Regions from separate parts of the Terrabacter sp. LjRoot27 genome, predicted to be linked through region 1. Evidence: riboswitches for the same ligand, from Rfam matches in the RefSeq annotation. Region 1 holds a riboswitch; each other region holds the start of a gene.

Region 1 (2,190 bases):
GGTCCGCCGCCTCCCGCGGCGGGCGGGGCTGCCTCGGCCTCAGCGCCGGCGCGCCCGTCCGGCAGTCCCACGTCGAGCCCCACGTCGAGTCCCAGGTCGAGTCCGTCGGCGTCCCCCGGTCAGGGCGGGACACCGACATCCGGCAGGACGGCCGGCGGCGACGCGAAGGGCAGCGGCATCGGTGAGTTCCTCGAGGCGTCCGAGCCGACGTCGATCGAGATCCCCTCGATCGGGGTGCGGTCGTCGCACTTCGTGCCGCTGCGCATCCAGCGCGACGGGACGATCTCCGTGCCGGGCACGGCTCAGGAGGTCGGGATCTACGACGACGGCCCCACGCCGGGCCAGCTCGGTCCGTCGGTCCTCGCCGCGCACGTCGACACCCCGTCGGGCGTGCCGGGCATCTTCTACGAGCTCGGCAAGGTCAAGGCCGGCGACGTCGTCAAGGTCTCGCGCCGGGACGGCTCGCACCTGACCTTCACCGTCGACACGGTCGCGGCCTACAAGAAGTCGCAGTTCCCGACCGAGCTCGTCTACAAGGGCGACTTCACCAAGGCCGAGATCCGCCTCGTGACGTGCGGCGGTCCCACCGACAGCCGCAACGAGTACCGCGACAACGTCGTCGTCTTCGGCCACCTGTCGGGCACCACCTGAGCCGCCGCGCGGCTCCACCAGCACCGACCCGAGGTATGCCGCGGGGTCCCCACCGAGGGACCCCGCGGCATACCCGTGGGGGGCTTGTCGGGCACCGCGTTGCGGTGTGATCCACGTCTCATCCAGCGGAAGGTAAAGCGTTGGTATAGACGGACACACCGGACATTCAAGGGCGATCGCCGCGCGTCGTCGTTACCGTGGCGTGACATTTGCCAGTCGCCTCGTCTAGTCTTCCGGGAGTCCGGCCACCTGGTCGGACTCTCGTGAGGTGGACCGCCTAGTCCTGTCACTGCCTGACGAGAGAGATCAAACCTTGTGACAGGAGCGGAGGAACCACACGTTTCTCCGGGCGTCCGGCGCAACGACTTCGGACGTCCTTGGGGTGAAGACCGAACCGCCCGTGACCTCGTCACGAAGCGGGGGTGGCCCGGGCACCTTTCCGCCCGAACCCGACAGCTAACTTCGTAGGCGCGGAGAGGTAACACGCGTGAACACTGAGAACATCCGCGGCCGCCATCGTGCGCCAGGCCGCCACAACCCCCTCAACGAGCTCAAGCTCCTCGCCCGCGAGTCGGCCCAGCCGGCCATGAAGGCGGGCGCCGTCGTCGCCGCCACCGGTGGGCTCGTCGCCACCTTCGCCAACCCGGCCAGCGCTGACACCCTCTCGCCCGCCCAGGGTGAGGTCGCGGCTGCTGCCGGCGTCGACGCCGCGGCCCCGGCCGCTGTCGGCCCGTCCACGGCTGCCGCCCCGGTCGCGTCGACCGCGCTCTCGAAGATCGGCTACGCGCCGGCCGTGCAGAAGGCCGTCGCCCAGCGCACGGCCAAGCCGGCCAAGCCGCAGGTCATCGAGGACGTCAAGGTCAAGACCGAGCGCGCTGCCGCCAAGGCCGCCGCCGAGCGCAAGGCCGCTGCCCAGCGCGCCTCGCGTGACCTGACCCGCAAGACGCTGACCACGAGCACCTCCTCGTCGAAGTCGAGCAGCAACGGCTCCGTCCCGAGCGCCTCGTCCGGCATGCGCGCCTCGTCCAACTGGGCCACCGACGGCCAGTGCACGTGGGGCGCCCTCAACAAGTGGTACCAGTCCGAGGGCTACTACCCCGGCGGCTGGACCGGCAACGCGATGGTCTGGGACACCGGCGCCGCCAACGCGGGCTACACCGTGAGCGGCACGCCGCGCACGCGCTCCATCCTCGTCATGGAGCCCGGCGTCCACGGCTCCTCGAGCGTCGGCCACGTCGCCTGGGTGACCGCGGTCAACGGCAACGAGGTGACGATCATCGAGATGAACGCCCTCGCCGGTGCGTACAACTACAACACGCGCACGCTGACCGACGGTCCCGGCATGAAGTACATCTACGCGCCGTGACCCACCGGGTCGTCGTCACGACGAACACCGCGGAGTTCTCCGCGACCTGAGCGCGTACGAAGGGGAGGATGCCTGTGCATCCTCCCCTTCGGCATGCCCGGGACGACGCGGCATACCCGCACCGGCCCGGCCGGGCACCCGACGCCCGCGTGGGATCGGCCACACCCCCAACC
Region 2 (2,190 bases), 710 kb from region 1:
GGGCGAAAGCGTAACCGAGCCGGACGGCATACGCCCAAACCGCGAGCACGACCCGGCCGCGGAACGTGAAGGACGGCCCCGCGCAAACCCAGGGGTTGGTTGCGCGAGGCCGTCCGGCACAGTTGTATCAGGAACTCACGGGAGTCGCAGAGTCTGGCCCACGAAGATGAGGTTCGGGTTGGTGACGCGGGCGCCGTTCGCCTTCCAGAGCGCCTTCCAGCCGCCGGACACGTGGTAGCGCGCGGCGATCTTGCCGAGCGTGTCGCCGCGGTGCACGGTCATCTTGGCGCCCTTGGCGGTGTTCGTGACCGCCGGCTTGGTGGCGTACGTCTTCTTCTTGACGACCTTCTTCGTCGTCACCGGCTTGCGGACGGTCGACCGCGAGACCGGGGTCGTCGTGGCGCCGCCGTTGGCGCGCGTCAGGCCCGCACGCTTCGAGCACACCGGCCAGGCGCCGGGGCCCTGGGAGGCGAGCACGCGCTGCGCGACGGCGATCTGCTCGGCCCGGCTGGCGAGGTCGGCTCGCGGTGCGAAGGCGGTGCCGCCGTAGCCGCGCCACGTGCTCTGCACGAACTGGAGGCCGCCGTAGTAGCCGTTGCCGGTGTTGATGTGCCAGTTGCCGCTCGACTCGCACGCGGCGACGCGGTCCCAGACCGAGGCGGCCTTGGCCGACCCGCCCGTGGCGATGCCACCGACGATGGTGGCGGCTCCAGCGATTCCGACTCCCGCGATGCGCTGCTTGGCCGAGACCTTCTTGGCCGCAGCATGCTTGGACATGTACTGCATGGGTGATCCTTCCTGACGCGCGCCTGCGGGGTTAGCTGTCGGGTTGGGGCGTCAGGTGCCCCGTCGCGGATGCGACTTCACCCCGAGACCAGATCTCGTCCTCTTGCCATGCGCTCGAACACACATGCACTCACTGGTCACACTGGGTCCCCCGTCCTCGCCCGGCCCACGGATGTGGGCTACATCCCTGGCTGGCGAGGCTCGGCGCGCTCAGGGAAACGGATTGATGGGTGTCCATGTGAAGTTGTGGGAGCGTTCGTGTGGAGCCGGACGCGACGAAGCGACCCGGGAGCCGAGTGGTGATGCTCCCGTTCGACCCGAGAGTCGAGGCCGCCGAGCACTGACGGTACGGGACGTTCCTGCAGCGCACAAGACACGTCGAGACACTTCCGTGATCTTTTTCCCAGCCGTTTTCAGGGGTTGATGCGCTAGGACCACAGGGCCCGCACAGAGACCGCACGGAGACCGCACGGAGACCGCACGAGGACCGCACGAAGGCCCCACAGACCCGCGAACGGGACCTCGGCTCACCGAGGCCCGGCGCTCACGGCCCGAACGGGTTGGTCGTGAAGGGGTCCCACGTCAGGCTCGAGCCGTGCTGCAGGGCCACGAGCGCGGCCACGACTCCGAAGACGGCGAGCAGCACGGAGACGATCTGGGTGGTGAGGCCGGCCGGCACGAGCCGCCGCGCCATCGAGCGGGACCCTCGTCGCAGCGAGGCCCCACCGGGGCCCCACCAGAGCATGAGCAGGCCGAGGACGCCGCCGACGGCGAGCGTGATCGGCGCACCGGGCCCGAGGTCGGTGCCCTGCGTGCCGGCGAGGAGCAGGGCGGCGGCGAAGATCCCGGCGAGCGCCACCGCCACGGGCAGGAGCAGGCCGACCCCCGTCGCGATGATGCCGACGACGAGGTGCCACGGGCTCGAGACGACGGCGAAGGGCACGTCGCTGCGCCGTCGGCCGAAGTCGTAGCGGCGCAGGACGAGCGCCGTGACCGAGCGGTCGGTGGCGCGGGCGAGGGCCGAGAGCACGACGAGCACGACGAGGGCGATGCCCGGCCACGCCATGAGCGCACCGACCCAGGCGATCCCGACCGCGGCGAGCAGACCGGTGCGCATCGGCAGGCCGATGCGGGGGTCGCCCTCGCGCTGGACGGGCTCGTCCTCCTCGTCCCACTCCTCCTCGGGCCAGTAGCCCTGCGGTCCCTGCTCGACGTCCTGCCCACCGCGCCCGTGCCGGGCGTCGTAGGCCTGCGCGCCGCCCCAGTCGTCCGGCGAGGCGGGCTCGTCGTCCCAGCCGTGGTCGTATGCCGCCGGGTCGGGATCGGGTGCCCGCGGGCCGGTCGGGGGTGGGGCCCACCGCACCGGGCTCCCTGCAGTCGAGGCCTCGCCGAGGGCGCCGCCTG
Region 3 (2,190 bases), 3.8 Mb from region 1:
TTGCCCTCGAAGAACTGCTCGAGGGTGACGGCCACCTGGGCACTCGCCCCACCGCGCTCGCGGACGTGGTCGACGAAGGCGGTCTGCTTGGCGAGATCCATGACGGTTTCGGCCCCTGGGGTCGCGTTCCTGGCACTGGCGCGGTGTCGGCTACACTGACGCCGCGTGCCGCCTTGCGGACCCTTCGCGGGGCACCTCCGGGCGGCCCGTGCGAGCGTAGCTCAATGGTAGAGCGCCAGCTTCCCAAGCTGGATACGCGGGTTCGATTCCCGTCGCTCGCTCCACACGACACGAGGGCCCCGACCGTATGCCGGTCGGGGCCTTCGTGCGTCACGGGCCGTCGGGGCCGTCGGTGCGATCGATGGGGTCAGGGCATGCGGCCCGCGACCCAGCTCGTCGTCCAGATCCTCGAGAGCTGGACGCGCTGGCCGGGCTTGGGCGAGTGCCAGACCTTCCCGTAGCCGGCGTAGATGCCGACGTGGTAGGCCCGACCTCCGGACATGAAGAAGATGAGGTCGCCCTGCTGGAGGTTCGACTTGCTGATGCGGACGCTGGCGAGCCTCTGGGCGTTGGCGGTGCGCGGGACGCCGACGCCGAGACGGGTGCGGTAGGTGTAGTAGACGAGGCCGGAGCAGTCGAACGCCGACGGCCCCGCCGCGCCGTAGCGGTACGGGTCGCCCTGCTGGGCGGCCGCGACCTTGACGGCCGTCCGTCCTCGCGCGGCTCGCACGGCGGCCGAGACGTAGGCGACCGGTTTGGCCTTGATCGTGACAGGCGCGGTGCCCGCGCTGGGGGCCGCCTGGTGCGTCACCGACGATGTCGGCGCGCTACCCGTCCCGACGAGGAGGGCGGCTGCGAGAAGTGGCGTGATCGCCAGGGACTGCAAGGGAATTCGGCGTGCAAGGGTAGAAGTGGGCATGGTGGATTCCTTCCCACGCCTGTGAGGTGAGCTGTCGGGTTCGGGCGGAAGATGCCCGGCCGCTGATGCGGCTTCACCCCAAGGACCGGCTGGCCGGCCCGAAAGTGGGTCCCCCACTCCTGTCCGTTATTGCGTGGCTGCCCCACCGGTGGACAGGACTCGGCGTCCGGTGGGCCGCTCGGGGGAGACCCCGGGCGATGAGCATCCATCGACGGTGACAGACAGGTCACGAAAAGGTCGCGAAACGGCAGATTATGGCAATAGTTGACAGGTCAAATGCCGCCTCGGCGGACATTCGACACATCCGCGGAGGCTGGATGGGCACTCCCGGACGCCCACGGCATACGCCCTCGGGGGCCGGGCGGCCGGATATTCGGTGGACCACCGGGGACGTCGCGACGCACCATGGACGCTGCTCCGTCGGAGCACGTCAGTCGTCAGCGGGGAGGCCCGCGGAGAGGTGGGTGGCCGTCATGGCCTGCTCAGCGGTCACGGTCCCGCTCCACCTCCCCCACCCCGGCTGACCGGGTCACCCGGTCCTGCCCGTCTGACAGGAACAGACCGTGAAACCATTGACGGACAACGAGATCCGCGCCTCCTTCGTCAACGCCTCCCGGCGTGAGGCGAAGCAGGCCACCCTTCCCGCCGACCTCGACCTCGGCGCCCGATGGGAGTCGCTCGACTACCTCGGCTGGGTCGACCGCAGCAACCCGCAACGGGCGTATGCCGTCGTCCCCGTCGACGACGAACCCGTCGGCTTCCTCCTCCGGACCGCTGAGCGGACGCGCAAGGCGAGCGCGATGTGCGCGTGGTGCGAGGACGTCTTCGCGACGAGCGAGGTGGCACTCTTCGTGGCCCGCCGGGCCGGGGCGTCCGGCCGCGAGGGCAACAGCCTCGGCACCCTCGTGCACGCCGACTTCAGCTGCTCGACGCACGTCCGGCGCCTGCCGAACGGCATGGAGGGCGGCCTCGACCCGCTCGCCCTCGTCGAGCGACGCGTCGAGGAGCTGCGGGCTCGGTCGTCGGCCTTCGCCCGCCGGCTGCGCGACGGCTCCTGACGGTCGCCCGGGCCTGACGCGCTGGGGCTCGACCTCGGCGCTCGGCCGGGTCAGGCCGGGGCGGCGGGCGGCTGGGACCTGCGGGCACCACTGGGTCGAGTATCCGGCGCGTCCGTTTGGACGACGCACCCCGAGTCTTGCTACGGTTGGCGACGCCTCGCAGGCGTAGTTCAGTAGCAGAACAGCCTTCTTCCAGAAGGAAGACGTACGTGC
Region 4 (2,190 bases), 3.3 Mb from region 1:
GGAGCACGTCATGTCCGAGAAGGTCGAGCGCAAGATCCTCGGCCTCATCGGGGAGGGCCTCGAGTCGCCCTACGGCAACCCGATCCCCGGTCTCGAGGAGCTCGGGGTGCGCCAGGACGAGGACTTCCTCACCGGCCTCAGCACCCTGACCGCCGCCGTGGGAGCCGCTCCGACCGTCGTGACGATCCGGCGCATCGGCGAGCCCGTCCAGGTCGACCCGGAGGCGCTCGCGCTGCTGACGAGCGCCGGCGTCGTGCCCGGCGCCCGCGTCGAGGTCGTCCGTGACGGCGGCCGGGTCCTGGCCGTCCGCGAGGGCAGCGAGCCCTCCACCGGTGTGTCGCTGCCCGACGACGTGGCCGTCCACGTCTTCTGCCAGGCTGCCTGAACACGCCGTATCCGGCAGGGTTTGCCCCCGTCTGCGGGGTCGTTTTGGCATGCCTTGCCACACCTCGTCCGGCCCGGATCCGAGGTCGCTGAAAATTCTTTGACTTCCGGGAACTCGAAGGTGACAAGGCACAGGTACTTGGGTACGGTGGGCGAACTTGCTCTCCCCGTCGAGTGAGTGCCCCGGGTCGGACCGCCTAGTCCTGCCATCGACCTGAGGCTCAGTACGAACCGCATGGCAGGAGCGGGGGAACCACTTTCTCCGGGCGTCGAGAGACGCCCTCGGGGTGAAGCCCTCCGTGGACCGATCACGGTCCGAGCGAAGGCCGGGCAGTACCTCCAGCCCGAACCCGACAGCTCACCTCGTAGGCGTCGAGAGGTCAAACGTGGCTCAGAACGTTCCCGGGCGCCACCGCGCCCCCGGTCGCTTCAACGCGATCTCGGAGCTCAAGACGATCGCCAAGGAGTCGGCCCAGCCCGCCGTGAAGGGTGCGGCCATCGTCGCGGCCTCCGGTGGCCTCGTCGCCTCGTTCGCCGGCACGGCGAACGCCGCTGACGGTTCGAGCAGCGCCGTCGCGGGTCCCGCGGCCGTCGGCCCCGCCGCCGGCACGCTCAAGGCCGGCAACGCCCTGTCGGCGATCGGCTACGCCAAGCCCGCCCTCAAGCAGGCCAAGGTCAAGCCCGTCGTCATCGAGGACGTCAAGGTCAAGACCGAGCGCGCCGCGAAGAAGGCCGCCGAGAAGGCCGCTGCCGAGCGTGAGGCCGCGCAGGAGCGCGCGTCGCGCTCCGGCTCGACCACGCGCGCCGCCCTCAACGTGGCGCCCAACCCCAGCGCCACCGGCATCGTCGGCATCGCGCAGTCCTTCTTCGGTGTGCCCTACGTCTACGGCGGCACGACGCCCTCCGGCTTCGACTGCTCGGGCTTCACCTCCTACGTCTACCGCCAGGCCGGCATCTCGATCCCGCGCACCGCGTCCGCGCAGGCCGCGGCCTCGACGCCGGTCAGCAACCCGCGCCCCGGCGACCTCGTCTTCTTCGGCTCGCCGATCTACCACGTGGGCATCTACGTCAGCCCGGGCCGCATGATCGACGCCCAGCGCCCCGGCACCGTCATCGGCAACCACTCCATCTGGACGACGCCGTCGATGTACGGCCGCATCTGAGCGGTCACCTCTCACGCCTCACGACGAGCCCCCGCCGGATCCCGGTGGGGGCTCGTCGGCTTCCCGGTGACGCGAGCGTCCGTGGTTGACTGAGTCGATGACCGACCACTCAGCCGCCGAGTCCACGACCCTCATCGAGCTCGACCTCTGGAGCGACCTGGTCTGTCCCTACTCCTGGGTCGCGAAGCGCCGCGTCGAGGCCGCCGTCGCCGCGTTCGAGCGTCCCCACGACGTCACCGTGCACCTGCGCTCCTTCGAGCTCGACCCCGACGTCCCGGCGGGCGGGTCGGTGCCCGTCAGCGAGCACCTGTCGGTGCGCCACGGCGGCGACGCGGGTGCCGGTCGGCTGATGAACGCCAAGGCCAGCGAGGTGGCCGAGGCCGACGACCTCGTCTTCGACTGGGACCGCGCCGTGCGCGCCAACACCTTCGACGCGCACCGGCTCTGTGCCCTCGCGGGCGAGATGGGCGGCCCCGCGCTGCGCTCCGCGGCGGTCGAGCGCTTCCACTCCGCCCACTTCGTCGAGGGCCTCGAGATCGACGACCGCGAGGTGCTGCAGCGCCTCGCCGGCGAGTGCGGGCTCGACGAGCGACGGGTGTCGGCGGTCCTCGCCTCCGACGAGTACGCCGAGCAGGTGAGGACC

The links. Region 1 has a riboswitch for cyclic di-AMP ahead of ACSQ2D_RS00915 (CHAP domain-containing protein). Riboswitches for the same ligand answer to the same signal wherever they lie in the genome.
Region 2: linked by a shared signal. The riboswitch ahead of ACSQ2D_RS04300 (transglycosylase family protein) and the one ahead of ACSQ2D_RS00915 (CHAP domain-containing protein) in region 1 are both predicted to bind cyclic di-AMP.
Region 3: linked by a shared signal. The riboswitch ahead of ACSQ2D_RS18700 (C40 family peptidase) and the one ahead of ACSQ2D_RS00915 (CHAP domain-containing protein) in region 1 are both predicted to bind cyclic di-AMP.
Region 4: linked by a shared signal. The riboswitch ahead of ACSQ2D_RS16370 (C40 family peptidase) and the one ahead of ACSQ2D_RS00915 (CHAP domain-containing protein) in region 1 are both predicted to bind cyclic di-AMP.

What each region holds. Positions count from the first base shown of each region.
Region 1 covers NZ_CAXUSS020000001.1:213,382-215,571, reverse strand. The annotation lists gene ACSQ2D_RS00920 (sortase domain-containing protein) at 1-651, shown strand, start outside; cyclic di-AMP (ydaO/yuaA leader) riboswitch at 946-1,134, shown strand; gene ACSQ2D_RS00915 (CHAP domain-containing protein) at 1,139-2,017, shown strand.
Region 2 covers NZ_CAXUSS020000001.1:924,107-926,296, reverse strand. The annotation lists gene ACSQ2D_RS04300 (transglycosylase family protein) at 136-786, opposite strand; cyclic di-AMP (ydaO/yuaA leader) riboswitch at 790-963, opposite strand; gene ACSQ2D_RS04295 (protein kinase domain-containing protein) at 1,331-2,190, opposite strand, start outside.
Region 3 covers NZ_CAXUSS020000001.1:4,054,577-4,056,766, forward strand. The annotation lists gene ACSQ2D_RS18690 (hypothetical protein) at 1-101, opposite strand, end outside; tRNA gene ACSQ2D_RS18695 (tRNA-Gly) at 211-284, shown strand; gene ACSQ2D_RS18700 (C40 family peptidase) at 368-919, opposite strand; cyclic di-AMP (ydaO/yuaA leader) riboswitch at 921-1,063, opposite strand; gene ACSQ2D_RS18705 (FBP domain-containing protein) at 1,483-1,977, shown strand; tRNA gene ACSQ2D_RS18710 (tRNA-Gly) at 2,137-2,190, shown strand, end outside.
Region 4 covers NZ_CAXUSS020000001.1:3,553,472-3,555,661, reverse strand. The annotation lists gene ACSQ2D_RS16375 (metal-dependent transcriptional regulator) at 1-385, shown strand, start outside; cyclic di-AMP (ydaO/yuaA leader) riboswitch at 593-768, shown strand; gene ACSQ2D_RS16370 (C40 family peptidase) at 771-1,547, shown strand; gene ACSQ2D_RS16365 (DsbA family oxidoreductase) at 1,645-2,190, shown strand, end outside.